3 regions of the Pantoea sp. USHLN298 genome follow, and region 3 is predicted to be linked to each of the others. Evidence: predicted binding sites of a transcription regulator. Region 3 holds the regulator's gene; each other region holds the start of a gene.

Region 1 (4,706 bases), on a different contig from region 3:
CCAGGACTGCATCTTACGCCGGGATGCGTCCAGTTCGGCGCGCGCCTGAACTTCAATCGTGGTCATGATCGCGCTCCTTCACTTTTCGCCAGCCGCATAATCATCAGTTTTGAAATCGCCAGCACGATAAAGGTAATCACAAACAGAATCAGGCCCAGCTCCATCAGTGCCGCTACGTGCACGCCGGACTCCGCTTCAGCGAACTCATTGGCGAGGGCGGAGGTGATGCTGTTGCCCGGCATAAACAGCGACGGGCTGTCGAGCTGGTAGGTGTTGCCGATAATGAAGGTCACCGCCATGGTTTCACCCAGTGCGCGGCCCAGACCCAGCATCACGCCACCAATCACGCCATTTTTGGTGAACGGCAGGACGATGCGCCAGATCACTTCCCAGGTGGTGCAGCCGATGCCGTAGGCAGACTCTTTCATCATCACCGGCGTCTGCTCAAACACATCACGCATCACCGAAGCGATGTAGGGGATGATCATGATCGCCAGAATCACGCCGGCTGCCAGAATACCGATGCCGAACGCCGGGCCGGAGAACAGCTCACCGACAATCGGAATACCTGACATCACGTCGTTGACCGGCGTCTGGAAATATTCGGCAAACAGCGGGGCAAACACGAACAGGCCCCACATGCCGTAGACGATGCTGGGGATCGCAGCCAGCAGCTCGATGGCGGTGCCCAGCGGACGTCGCAGCCAGCCTGGCGCCAGTTCGGTCAGGAACAGCGCGATACCAAAACTCACCGGCACCGCAATAATCAGCGCGATGATTGAGGTGACGAGGGTGCCGTAAATCGGTACCAGCGCACCAAACTGTTCGTTGGGTGCATCCCAGGTTTTGGTCCACAAAAAGGAGAAACCAAACTTCTGAATGCTTGGCCACGAGGAGATGATCAGGGAGACGATAATGCCGCCCATCAGTAACAGCACAATCAGCGCAGCCAGTTTAACCAGCGCACCGAAAATTCTGTCACCTTGCTTGCCTGGGGCTTTGAATGCCGGCTTGGTTGCAGCCATAGAAGTCTCAGTCTTCAGGAGTTATCAGGGCGGCAGTGCGCCGCCCGTTGGGTCTGACCGAACCGCAGTCCGGTCAGGGTCGGTCAATTACTGATAAAGCGCCTTACCAGAACTGTCTTTGATATTGGCTTTCCAGGCAGCGCGAATCTGTTCGGTCACGCTCTCTGGCAGGGCGGCATAATCCAGCGCGGTGGCGGTTTTGCTGCCATTTTTGTAAGCCCAGTCAAAGAACTTCAGCACTTCGCTGCCTTTGGCCGCATTAGCCTGATCTTTGTAAACCAGGATAAAGGTGGTTGAAGAGATTGGCCAGGCATCCGCGCCTTTCTGGAAGGTCAGGTCCTGAGCAAAAGATTGGCTCCAGTCAGCCCCTTTCGCCGCGTTGCTGAAGCTGGTTTCGCTTGGTGCGACCGGCTTGCCGTCGGCATCCATCAGTTTGGTGTAGGTCAGGTTGTTCTGTTTGGCGTAAGCGTATTCCACATAGCCGATTGAACCTGGCAGACGCTGAACAAAGGCGGCCACGCCGTCATTGCCTTTACCGCCCAGACCGACCGGCCAGTTTACGGTGTTGCCTTTACCAATTTTGCTGTTCCAGTCCGGGTTCACTTTCGCCAGGTAGCTGGTGAAGACAAACGAGGTGCCGGAACCATCGGCGCGGCGTACCACGTTGATGTTGGTGTCTGGCAGTTTCACGCCCGGATTGAGCTTAGCGATCGCCGGATCGTTCCACTTTTTGATGGTGCCGAGGTAGATGTCGCCGACGGTTTTGCCATCCAGCGTCAGTTCACCCGATTTGATACCCGGCAGGTTAACCGCCAGTACCACACCGCCGATCACGGTCGGGAACTGGAACAGGCCATTTTTCTGCAGATCTTCATCTTTCATTGGCGCATCGGACGCACCGAAATCGACGGTTTTGGCGATGATTTGTTTCACGCCGCCAGATGAACCGATGCCCTGGTAGTTAATCTTGCTACCGGTGGCTTGCTGATACTCTGCTGCCCACTTGGCATAAACCGGCGCCGGGAATGTCCCGCCTGCGCCCGTCAGATCGGTGGCCGCAAAAGCAGATACCGCGCTGACTGCAAAGGTGGCGGCGAGGATTCGGGCTACGGTGCTACGCATCAGTGTCATGTTCCCTCCAGGGGAGAAAATTCAGGCTCGGGGCCGTTTTAGTAAGAGTCAGTGATTGCTGCAGGAGGGAAAATAGGACAGTTTGATGACAGTGAAATGTACGAAATATGACAGTTATATGACAGTGGGCGAAAATGAAGCGGGCCCGCGACGGGGCCCACTTTGTTATTCCACGGTAACCGATTTCGCCAGGTTACGCGGCTGATCGACGTCGGTGCCTTTGATCAGGGCGACGTGATAGGAGAGTAACTGCAACGGCACGGTGTAGAAGATTGGCGCAATCACCTCTTCAACGTGCGGGAGCGGGATAATCTTCATCCCGTCACTGTCGCTGAAGCCCGCATCCTGATCGGCAAACACATAGAGCAGACCGCCGCGCGCGCGCACCTCTTCGATATTGGATTTCAGCTTCTCCAGCAGTTCGTTGTTGGGCGCGACCACGATCACCGGCATATCGGCGTCAATCAGCGCCAGCGGGCCGTGCTTCAGCTCGCCGGCCGCATAGGCTTCAGCGTGAATGTAGGAGATTTCCTTGAGCTTCAGCGCCCCTTCCATGGCGATCGGGTATTGATCGCCACGACCAAGGAACAGCGCATGATGCTTATCCGAGAAGCCTTCCGCCAGGTTTTCAATCAGCTTATCCTGCGCCAGCATCTGCTCAATCCGGCCTGGCAGCGCCTGCAGCGCATGGACAATCTCATGCTCTTTTTCCGCCGCCATGCCTTTCAGCCGACCCAGTTTCGCCACCAGCATCAGCAATACCGCCAGTTGGGTGGTAAAGGCTTTGGTTGAGGCGACCCCAATTTCGGTGCCCGCTTTGGTCATCAGCGCCAGATCGGATTCCCGCACCAGCGAAGAACCCGCCACGTTACACACTGCCAGCGAGCCGAGGTAGCCCAGCTCTTTGGAGAGGCGCAGCGCCGCCAGAGTATCGGCGGTTTCACCCGATTGCGATAAGGTGATCAGCAGGCTGTTTTTCCGCACCGCGGATTTGCGGTAGCGAAACTCAGAGGCGATCTCAACGTCGCACGGGATGTTTGCCAGCGACTCAAACCAGTAGCGTGACACCATGCCGGAGTTGTAGGAGGTGCCGCAGGCGATGATCTGGATATGCTCCACCTGGCTTAGCAGCGTTTCCGCGCCTGCGCCCAGCTCGCTGAGGTCAACTTTGCCCTGACTGAAGCGCCCGCTCAGGGTGCTTTTCAGCGCAATCGGCTGCTCGTAGATCTCTTTCTGCATGTAATGACGGTAGATACCTTTATCACCGGCATCATATTGCAGATTCGACTCGATTTCGGCGCGCGTGACCGGCTGACCGGCGCGATCCACAATCGTCACATCGCGACGGCTGATTTCCGCGATATCGCCCTCTTCCAGATAGATGAAGCGCCGCGTTACCGGCAGCAGCGCCAGCTGATCGGAAGCAATAAAGTTCTCACCCACGCCGCGGCCAATCACCAGCGGGCTGCCGGAACGAGCCGCCACCAGCAGCGACGGATCGCGGCTGTCCATGATCACCATGCCATAGGCACCGCGCAGTTGCGGAATGACGCGCAGCACCACCTCACGCAGCGTACCGCCCTGTTTCTGCTCCCAGTGCACCAGGTGCGCCACCACTTCGGTGTCGGTTTCCGAGACAAAAACGTAGCCACGCGCGATCAGCTCAGCGCGCAGCGGCTCATGGTTTTCAATAATGCCGTTGTGCACGATAACGATGTGCTCTGAAACGTGCGGATGCGCATTGGCTTCCGACGGTTCGCCGTGCGTTGCCCAGCGCGTATGGGCGATACCGGTTCCGCCAATCAGCGGCTGCTGTTCGGCAGCCTCGGCCAGCTTCTGCACTTTCCCTAAACGTCGCAGGCGCGTAACGTGCCCCTGACGATCGACCACGGCCAGACCGGCCGAATCATATCCGCGATATTCAAGACGACGCAGGCCTTCCAGCAGAATTTCTGCGATATCGCGTTGCGCTACTGCACCAACAATTCCACACATAATGATGTTTTCCTGACTACATGGCTGTTCGCCACTTTCGTTGTCATGCGACCTGATATCCGGCTTTGCCGGTTCCCCGAGCCTTGTAGAGAGTGGGGATTATAGTTTTGGCACTGCATCGGCCCGCGCGAAGCGGGCCGTTAAAATTATTTTTTCTTCTGCGGACGCTGCCACGCTGCTTTGTGGTTCTGCTCTTTGCGGTTATAGACCAGACCGGCTTCGGTGACATCTTTCATGATGGTAGTACCGGCGGCAATCGTAGCGCCGGCCGCCACGCTGACCGGGGCCACCAGCTGCGTATCGGAACCGACAAACACGTTATCGCCGATCACGGTTTTGAATTTGTTGGCGCCATCATAGTTGCAGGTGATAGTGCCGGCACCGATGTTAACGTTGGCACCGATCTCGGCGTCACCCAGATAAGAGAGGTGGCCCGCTTTCGAACCCTCGCCCAGACGGGCTTTTTTCATCTCAACGAAGTTGCCAACGTGGGCGGCGTGCGCCAGCTCGCTGCCGGGACGCAGCCGGGCGAAAGGTCCGACAGTACAGGCGGCC
Region 2 (4,706 bases), on a different contig from region 3:
TCTCACTGATCGGGTAGCCGGCGGAATCAGACAGACCTTTCAGCGCCGAATGGGTCTCTTCGGAAATACGCTTCTGCATATCGCCAAGGTTGACATCAATCAGGCCGGTATAGAGGTCGGAATAGTTCACATCAACGTGGATCAGGGAAATTTTAGCGTCATAAGGGCGGGCCAGCGAAACGGCTTTATCCACCAGTAACTGACTTTCGGGAGAAAGGTCTACTGCAATCAGGATATGTTTATAAGCCATGATAAAACTCCTTTCACGAGATTAAGGATGGCATCCGGTGTTCCTGCCGCGTCACAGCGTAGCGAAATCCTTTGCGCGAACGGGCGATGAGCGCCACCAAAGTGTGTACCTGCGCTGCAGGTGACGATGTTGTTATGTCTCTGAGTATAGCCTTCTCTGGTGGCAAATGCTGCTGTTGCCGCCTGGCTTGTGAATAAGATCAACGATGCGGCAATTTTACTCGCCCCGAACGAAAAACATCGCTGGAAAAAATTTAAACATTTCTCCTACACTGAAAAAAGGCGGTCTGGTTTGTTTCCGCCCAGGCGTTCATAACACTATCGCAGTCCGGTAATTCAGTGGTTGGCTATTTCTGTGGGCGTGCTCAGCGTTTTCCCGCTGCGTCTGTTCCTGCGGCTCCAGCCAGGAGGGGAGAATATGATCAGCACTATCGCGCTTTTTTGGGCTCTTTGTGTGGTGTGTATTGTGAATATGGCGCGCTATTTTTCGTCACTGCGCGCCCTGCTGGCGGTGTTACGTGGGTGCGATCCGCTGTTGTATCAGTACGTCGACGGTGCGGGATTCTTCACCTCACACGGTCAGCCCAGCAAACAGGTGCGGCTGGTGACCTATATCTGGGCGAAACGCTATCTTGATCATCATGATGACGAATTTATTCGGCGCTGCGAGCGGGTGCGTGGACAGTTTATGCTGACCAGCGCGCTGTGCGGACTGGTAGTGATCAGTCTGGTGGCGATGGCCATCTGGCATTAAAAAGGGCGACTTGCGTCGCCCTCGGGTATCACTGGTTTCTGGTGTTACACCAGTTTTAACGCAATCCAGTAGAGCGAGCCTGACAGCACAATACAAACCGGCAGCGTGAAGATCCACGCCATGGCGATGTTCTTGATGGTCCGACTCTGCAATCCGCCACCGTCAACCAGCATAGTACCGGCAACCGATGAGGAGAGGATGTGGGTGGTGGAAACCGGCATTCCGGTGTAGCTGGCGACGCCGATAGAGAGCGCTGCCGTTACCTGCGCCGACATCCCTTGCGCATAGGTCATGCCTTTCTTACCGATCTTCTCACCGATGGTGGTGGCAACACGACGCCAGCCAATCATGGTACCGGTGCCCAGCGCTAACGCGACGGCGACGATAATCCAGACCGGCGCATACTCAATAGTGCCCAGCAGATCGCTTTTCAGCTTATTGAGGAAGCGCTGATCCTCCGGGGTGGTTTCCGGCAGTTTGGCCGCTTTGTCGGCGGTATCAGAGATACACAGCAGCAGACGACGCATCTGACCGCGTTGATCAACCGTCAGCTGATCGTAGCTTTGCAGATTATTCAGCAGCCCCTGCGCGCGCTGAACCGCCTGTAACGCGCGAGCGCTGTCACAGTGGAACTCTTTCGGGCTGGATGACGGCACTTCTTCCGGCGTCGGCAGCTTAGGCGGAGCCATCTGGATAATATGGGTCAGCGAGGCGTTGTGCTGCTGATAATATTGCTCCAGATGATTGACCGCATCGCGGGTCCGGGTGATGTCATAGCCAGAGGCATTCATGTTCACCACGAAGCCAGCCGGCGCGACGCCAATCAACACCAGCATAATCAGGCCGATGCCTTTCTGGCCGTCATTCGCGCCATGCGAATAGCTGACGCCAATCGCCGAAACAATCAGCGCAATACGGGTCCAGAACGGCGGCTTTTTCTTGCCGTCGATCTTCTCGCGGTCGGCGGGCGTCATATGGATGCGGGCACGCTTTTTGGTGCTGCTCCAGTAGCGACGCAGAATAAAGATTAAGCCGCCCGCAATCACCAGGCCGACAATCGGCGACAGGATCAGCGACAGGAAGATGTTCAGGACTTTCGGGATGTTGAGCGCATCAACCACCGAGGTACCGGTCATCAGGGCGTTGGTCAGACCGATACCAATAATGGCGCCGATCAGGGTATGGGAGCTGGAGGCCGGCAGACCCAGATACCAGGTGCCGAGATTCCAGATGATCGCCGCCAGCAGCATAGAAAACACCATGGCGAGACCGTGAGCCGATCCAACATTCAACAACAGATCGGTGGGAAGCATATGAACAATGGCATAGGCGACACTCAATCCACCGAGTAGCACGCCAAAGAAGTTAAATACACCCGCCATTACCACAGCAAGCTGGGCACGCATGGCACGCGTATAGATGACCGTCGCAACTGCGTTGGCCGTGTCGTGGAAACCGTTGATTGCTTCGTAAAACAATACAAACAGCAGGGCAAGAACCAATAACAGGCCAGTACTGAGGTCGAGACCAGCAAACAGATGTAGCATAAACGTTACGCCATTTTTGGAGGACATGAACGCGGCGCATTATCCGCGACAACGTGCTGTATGGGAAAGGAAAATATAGTCTTAATTTGACCTTTAGCAGTAACGCACCTGACTTAAAGGGTTAAAAAGCTCCAGATATTAGCTAGTTACATTATGACACATTTACGGCAAATTTTTGACGCTGGCGTCTCAGTGAGCAGATCACTACAATCTGCGCCTTTCCGATTAAGTGAGTGAACCGCCGTGGAACAGTTTGACGTTATCATCATTGGAGCCGGTGCCGCAGGGCTGTTCTGTGCCGCCCAGGCCGGACAGCGCGGGCGTCGCGTCTTGCTGCTGGATAACGGCAAAAAGCCGGGACGTAAGATTCTGATGTCGGGCGGAGGACGCTGCAACTTCACCAATCTCTATACTGAACCGGCGGCCTATCTGTCGCACAATCCTCATTTCTGTAAATCGGCGCTGGCGCGCTATACCCAGTGGGATTTTATCGATCTGGTCAATCGTCACGGCATTGCCTGGCATGAGAAAACCCTCGGCCAGCTGTTTTGCGATGAGTCCGCGCAGCAGATTGTCGATCTGCTGATGGCCGAGTGCGAAAAGGGCAACGTGACGCTGCGGCTGCGCAGTGAAGTGCTGAACGTGGCGCGTGACGACAGCGGTTATACCCTGCAGCTGAACGGCAGCACGGTACAGGCGGAAAAGCTGGTGATTGCCAGCGGCGGCCTGTCGATGCCCGGCCTGGGCGCAACGCCGTTCGGCTATAAAATCGCGGAACAGTTTGGCCTCAACGTCTTCCCGACACGCGCGGCGCTGGTGCCCTTTACCCTGCATAAACCGCTGCTGGAACAGCTGCAGACCCTGTCTGGCGTGGCGCTGGAGACCACCATTGACGCGCAGGATGGCACCCGCTTTAAAGAGGCGATGCTGTTTACCCATCGCGGCCTCTCTGGCCCGGCGGTATTGCAAATCTCCAGCTACTGGCTGCCAGGTGAGTTCGTCACCATCGATCTGTCACCCGCGACGCCGTTGGATGCCTTCCTGACCGTCCAGCGTGAGGCGCATCCTAACCTCAGCCTGAAGAACAGCCTGGCGAAAATTCTGCCGAAGCGGCTGGTGGAAGTGTTGCAGACGCTGAAAGTGGTGCCGGATATCACGCTGAAGCAGCTCAACAGCCGGCAGCAGGCGGAGCTGGTCGGGACGCTGCACGCCTGGCGTATTCAGCCCAACGGCACCGAAGGCTATCGCACCGCCGAGGTAACACTGGGCGGCGTCGATACCACCCAACTCTCCTCGAAAACCATGGAAGCGCGGGCCGTACCGGGGCTCTATTTTATTGGGGAGGTTGCGGATGTGACCGGCTGGCTGGGTGGCTATAATTTCCAGTGGGCGTGGAGTTCCGCCTGGGCGTGCGCCCAGGCGTTGTAACGCGCGTTTACCAGCGCTGATGGACGTGAGGCGCGATCTTCTCCTGATAGATCTGCTTCAGCGCCGTCATGGTATCCGCAGAGAGCGCATCGACGTCGCTGGCGCGGGCATTGGCTTCCGCCTGTTGGCGGTTTTTCGCGCCAGGAATCACTACGCTGACATCCTCGTTCATCAGGATCCAGCGCAGCGCCAGCATCGCCATGGTGGTGTCGCCAGTGACATAGCGGCGAATCTCCTCGACCGCCTCCAGCGCTACCTCATACGGCACGCCGGAAAAGGTTTCGCCCTTATCAAACGCTTCGCCATTGCGGTTAAAGGCGCGATGGTCGTCGGCAGCAAACTGGCTGTCTGGCCCCATTTTGCCGGTCAGCAAGCCTGACGCCAGCGGCACACGGGCGATAATCCCGACATTACGCCGCTTCGCTTCACGCAGCAGTAGCTCCGCTGGTCGCTGGCGGAAGAGGTTGTAAATCAGCTGAATGGATGAGACGTTCGGAAACTCCAGCGCCTTCAATCCTTCCTCTACCTTTTCCACCGACACGCCGTAGTGACGGATTTTGCCGGCAGCCACCATCTCATCCATCACCGCAAACACCTCCGGGTTGTAATAGACCTCGGTGGGTGGGCAGTGCAGCTGCACTAAATCCAGCGTGTCGGTTTGCAGGTTCTCGCGCGAACGGTCAATAAAGGCGTTGAGGTTGCTGGCGTTATAGCCCTCGGCAACGTGC
Region 3 (4,706 bases):
AGCGCCAGACAAATAGCATCCAGCAGGGTGGTTTTGCCTGCGCCGGTTGCGCCGGTAATCGCGAACAGGCCGTTGCTGGCAAAGGGTTCGGCACGGAAATCGATAAACCATTCGCCGCGCAGTGCGTTGAGGTTTTTAAAGCGTAGCGTGAGGATCTTCATTGTGGCTCCCCGATATCGGCCAGCGTCTGGCGGAATAGCGTGGTCATCTGGTCGATCTGCTGCGGCTGCAGTTCGCTATCCAGCGCCAGCCGACGGGCAAACACCTCTTCCACTTTCAGCTCGCTCAGGGTTTCGTTATCCAGCCGCGCCAGGCTGTGCTGACGCTGCTCACGGCTGCGGCGTAACAGTAAGACTTCCACCGGCAGTTCTGCGGTCAGGGTTTCCACCTGTCGCTGCAGATCGCTGAGGTACTCCTGGGTCGTGACTTCGATATCCAGCCAGGTCGGCTTTTCCTGCGGCACGTCGCTGAATGCGCTGAGCTGCTGCGCAATCTGCGCCAGCGAGCCTTTCAGCACCTGCATTGGCTGCACCTGCGGCACCACCAGCGGGCTCACCGATTGCAGACCGCTGGCGGTAAATTCCAGCAGGAAGACGCTTTTTTCACTGCCCAGCTCATCAAAACTGAGCGGAATCGGCGAGCCGCTGTAGCGGATATGCTCACTGCCCGCTACCCGCTGAGCACGATGAATGTGGCCCAGCGCGATGTAATCAGCGTCCGGAAAGGCGGAGGCCGGAAAGGCGTCCAGCGTGCCGATATAGATGTCACGCACCGAGTCGCTCTGGCTGACGCCGACGGTGGTGAGATGGCCGGTCGCCACGATCGGCAGTGCCGGCTCCAGCGCCCGTGCGGCGGCAACGCGCTGCTGATAGTGGTGAGCAATCGCCTCCAGCAGCGACGTCTGCTTGTCACGTCCGGACTGACCGGCGCGGCTGCGCAGGATGTCGCGCGGTCGCAGGTAAGGAATGGCGCACAGCCGCACGCCCGGTTCGCCCTGACGGGTAGTGAGCACCATCACGTCACTCTCCGCCTGCGGCGTGGCGATCACCCGGGTATTCAGACAGGCGAGCAGCTCGCGCGACTCATTGAGCGTCGCCACCGAGTCGTGATTACCCGCCAGCACAATCAGCTGGCAGCCGCTGGGTTGCAGCGCCACCACAAAGCGGTTGAACATTTCGCGCGCGTAGCTGGGCGGGGTGCCGGTATCGAACAGATCGCCGGCGACGATTAACGCATCCACCTGATGCTGTTCAATCTGGATCAACAGCCAGTCGAGAAACGCCTGATGTTCCGCCGCCCGACTTTTGTTGTAAAAGAACTGCCCCAGATGCCAGTCCGCAGTATGAATGATGCGCATAAGAGTCCCTGCCGTTGTGATTCGCCCGGCGATTATACTGGCTCTGCGGCCAAAGCAAAAAATTGTCGCTGCGCTGTCATAAATGATTACCAACGGGGTTACAGGCGGGTTATGTTTTTCATAAAAGTGTCACAAATCTGACGCATAATGGCGCCGCGAATCTCAGTGACAGCCGTCATATCAGCAGGAGTAATAATGGCTAAGCGCATTTTGGTTGTGGAAGATGAAGCCCCAATCCGTGAAATGTTGTGTTTTGTTCTGGAGCAGAACGACTATCAGCCAATCGAGGCGGAAGATTATGACAGCGCAGTGGGTAAGCTGATTGAACCCTGGCCCGATCTGATCCTGCTGGACTGGATGTTACCTGGCGGCAGCGGCATTCAGTTTATCAAACACCTGAAACGCGAAGCGATGACCCGTGATATCCCGGTGATGATGCTGACCGCCCGCGGTGAAGAGGAAGACCGGGTGCGCGGGCTGGAAGTCGGTGCTGACGATTACATCACCAAGCCTTTTTCGCCGAAAGAGCTGATGGCGCGCATCAAAGCGGTCATGCGCCGTATCTCTCCGATGGCGGTGGAAGAGGTGATTGAGATGCAGGGGCTGAGTCTGGACCCCTCCTCGCATCGGGTGATGTCGGAAACCACGCCGCTGGAAATGGGACCGACCGAATACAAACTGCTGCACTTCTTTATGACGCACCCGGAGCGGGTCTACAGCCGCGAACAGTTGCTGAACCACGTCTGGGGCACCAATGTGTATGTTGAAGATCGCACCGTCGATGTTCACATTCGCCGTTTACGTAAAGCGCTGGAAGTCTCCGGCCACGATCGCATGGTACAAACCGTCCGTGGAACAGGGTATCGTTTCTCTGCCCGCTACTAAACGGAGTTTTCACCGTGCTGGAACGCCTCTCCTGGAAGAGATTACTGTCAGAACTGCTGCTGGCCTGTTTGCCTGCGTTGCTGCTCGGTCTGCTGTTCGGCTATCTGCCGTGGTGGCTGCTGCTGAGCGTGCTGGCGGTGCTGCTGTGGCATTTTCACAACCTGATGCGGCTGTCGCACTGGTTGTGGCTCGATCGTACCATGACGCCGCCTGCCGGACGCGCCAGCTGGGAACCGCTGTTTTACGGGCTTTATCAGATGCAGTTACGCAACCGGCGGCGGCGGCGTGAGCTCGGCAACCTGATTAAACGCTTTCGCAGCGGCGCCGAGTCGCTGCCGGATGCGGTGATCCTCACCACCGAAGAGGGCACCATCTTCTGGTGCAACGGGCTGGCGCAACAGCATCTCGGGCTACGCTGGCCGGAAGATAATGGCCAGAACATCCTTAACCTGCTGCGTTACCCGGAGTTCTCGCGCTATATCCGCCAGCGTGATTTCGATAAGCCGTTAACGCTGGTGCTGAATAACCAGTATCACATGGAGTTTCGCGTCATGCCCTACAGCGAAGGGCAGTGGCTGCTGGTGGCGCGCGACGTGACGCAGATGCATCAGCTGGAAGGCGCGCGGCGTAATTTCTTTGCCAACGTCAGCCATGAGCTGCGGACTCCGCTGACGGTGCTGCAGGGCTATCTGGAGATGATGAACGACTCGGTGATGAACGAGCGTTCGCGCGGCAAAGCGCTGCACACCATGTCGGAGCAGACGCGCCGCATGGACAGCCTGGTCAAACAGCTGCTGACGCTGTCGCGAATTGAAGCCGCACCGGCGATCGACCTGAAAGAGAAGGTTGACGTGCCGGTGATGCTGAAGCTGCTGCAGCATGAGGCCGCGACCCTGAGCAACGGGCGGCACGACCTCCATTTCCATACCGACCCGCATCTGAAAGTGTTCGGCAACGATGAGCAGCTGCGCAGTGCTATCTCCAATCTGGTCTACAACGCGGTGAACCACACGCCAGACGGTACCCGCATCGATATCAGCTGGCTGCGCAGCAAGCAGGGCGCCACCTTCCGGGTCTGCGACAATGGACCGGGCATCGCCGCGGAACATATTCCCCGTCTCACCGAGCGCTTCTACCGGGTCGATAAAGCGCGATCGCGCGCCACCGGCGGCAGCGGGCTGGGGCTGGCGATCGTGAAACATGCCCTGAGCCACCATAATGCGCGGCTGGATATCACCAGCGTGCCGCATCAGGAGACCTGTTTTACCTTTACCCTGCCAGCAAGGTTGATTGTCAGCGGTGGGATGCAGGAGAATGCCGTTCATTAATCGCTGCCGGATCTCCCTGATGCGCCTCTTTCTTTTATTGATCGTTACGCTGCTGCCGGGCATGGCGCTGGCACAGTCCGGCGCGCTGTCGGGCAACCTCAGCAGCGTTGGCTCCGATACCCTCGGTTATCTGATGACGCTGTGGGGTGAAGATTTCAGCCGACAGGCACCGGGGGTTAATGTGCAGGTGCAGGCATCCGGCTCCTCGACCGCACCCACGGCGCTGGCGGCTGGCGCCGCGCAGCTCGGCCCGATGAGCCGGCCGATGCAGGCAGATGAGCGTCAGGCGTTTGAAGCGCGCTATGGTTATCCGCCGCTGGCGGTGCCGGTGGCCATGGATGCGCTGGTGGTGGTGGTGAATCAGCGCAACCCGCTACAGCAGATCACGCCGCGTCAGCTCGACGCCATCTTCTCCATTACCCGACTGTGCGGCGCAACGTCAGTGCCGCAGCGCTGGGGCGATCTCGGTGCCCAGGGCGCCGGGTGGGCCCGACGACCCATCCAGCGCTACGGCCGCAACTCCGCCTCGGGCACCTGGGGTTTCTTCAAGCAGCAGGTGCTCTGTCAGGGCGATTTTCGCAACGACGTCGCGGAATTTCCCGGATCGGCGGCGGTGGTGCAGGCGGTGGCCGGCAATCCCCGCAGCATTGGCTACGCCAGTTTTGGCTTCCATCTCAGCGGCGTAAAGATGCTGTCGGTGGTTAACCCGCAGGGCGAAGCTGTGCCACCCGATGCGGAAGCGATCCGCAGCGGCCGCTATCCGTGGGCGCGTCCGCTCTATCTCTACGTCAACAAGGCACCGGGTAAGCCGTTACCGCCGCTGGTCGCCGCCTTTCTGCAACAGGTGCTCTCGGTGCAGGGACAGCGTCGCGTCAGCGAAGCGGGTTACCTGCCGCTCTCTGATCGTCAGATGGCAGAGGCACGCGCAGCGCTGCACTGATTGGTAACGGCGATGCGCTGCCGCCTTGCTGCCATCAACATGAATTTTCTTCACGTCTGTTGAATTTTCTTCTGTTGCAACGGGACGCAACCCATGTCACTCTCCTCTTAGACGTTTAGCCATCCAGATGGCTATTTATATCAGAATGCAATTATTTCCTGCCGTAACCATCGGCAGGCGAGTCAGGAGTGATCAT

Evidence for each region. The regulator PhoB, encoded in region 3, activates phosphate uptake and scavenging genes when phosphate is short. The targets are predictions, from matches to a motif close to CTGTCATAAAACTGNCNNAT.
Region 1: pstS (phosphate ABC transporter substrate-binding protein PstS) is a predicted target of PhoB. The motif match lies at 2,262-2,281, and genes of this name have one in related genera.
Region 2: pitA (inorganic phosphate transporter PitA) is a predicted target of PhoB. The motif match lies at 2,702-2,721, and genes of this name have one in related genera.

The regions. Positions count from the first base shown of each region.
Region 1 is NZ_JBBCRO010000008.1:233,769-238,474, forward strand. It holds gene pstA (phosphate ABC transporter permease PstA) at 1-66, opposite strand, end outside; gene pstC (phosphate ABC transporter permease PstC) at 63-1,025, opposite strand; gene pstS (phosphate ABC transporter substrate-binding protein PstS) at 1,113-2,156, opposite strand; gene glmS (glutamine--fructose-6-phosphate transaminase (isomerizing)) at 2,322-4,151, opposite strand; gene glmU (bifunctional UDP-N-acetylglucosamine diphosphorylase/glucosamine-1-phosphate N-acetyltransferase GlmU) at 4,298-4,706, opposite strand, start outside.
Region 2 is NZ_JBBCRO010000007.1:192,381-197,086, reverse strand. It holds gene uspA (universal stress protein UspA) at 1-250, opposite strand, end outside; gene uspB (universal stress protein UspB) at 668-1,003, shown strand; gene pitA (inorganic phosphate transporter PitA) at 1,048-2,550, opposite strand; gene WFK59_RS18865 (NAD(P)/FAD-dependent oxidoreductase) at 2,794-3,978, shown strand; gene WFK59_RS18860 (aldo/keto reductase) at 3,986-4,706, opposite strand, start outside.
Region 3 is NZ_JBBCRO010000001.1:101,138-105,843, forward strand. It holds gene WFK59_RS00530 (AAA family ATPase) at 1-161, opposite strand, end outside; gene sbcD (exonuclease subunit SbcD) at 158-1,357, opposite strand; gene phoB (phosphate response regulator transcription factor PhoB) at 1,553-2,242, shown strand; gene phoR (phosphate regulon sensor histidine kinase PhoR) at 2,257-3,570, shown strand; gene WFK59_RS00550 (PstS family phosphate ABC transporter substrate-binding protein) at 3,590-4,510, shown strand; gene WFK59_RS00555 (cobalamin-independent methionine synthase II family protein) at 4,705-4,706, shown strand, end outside.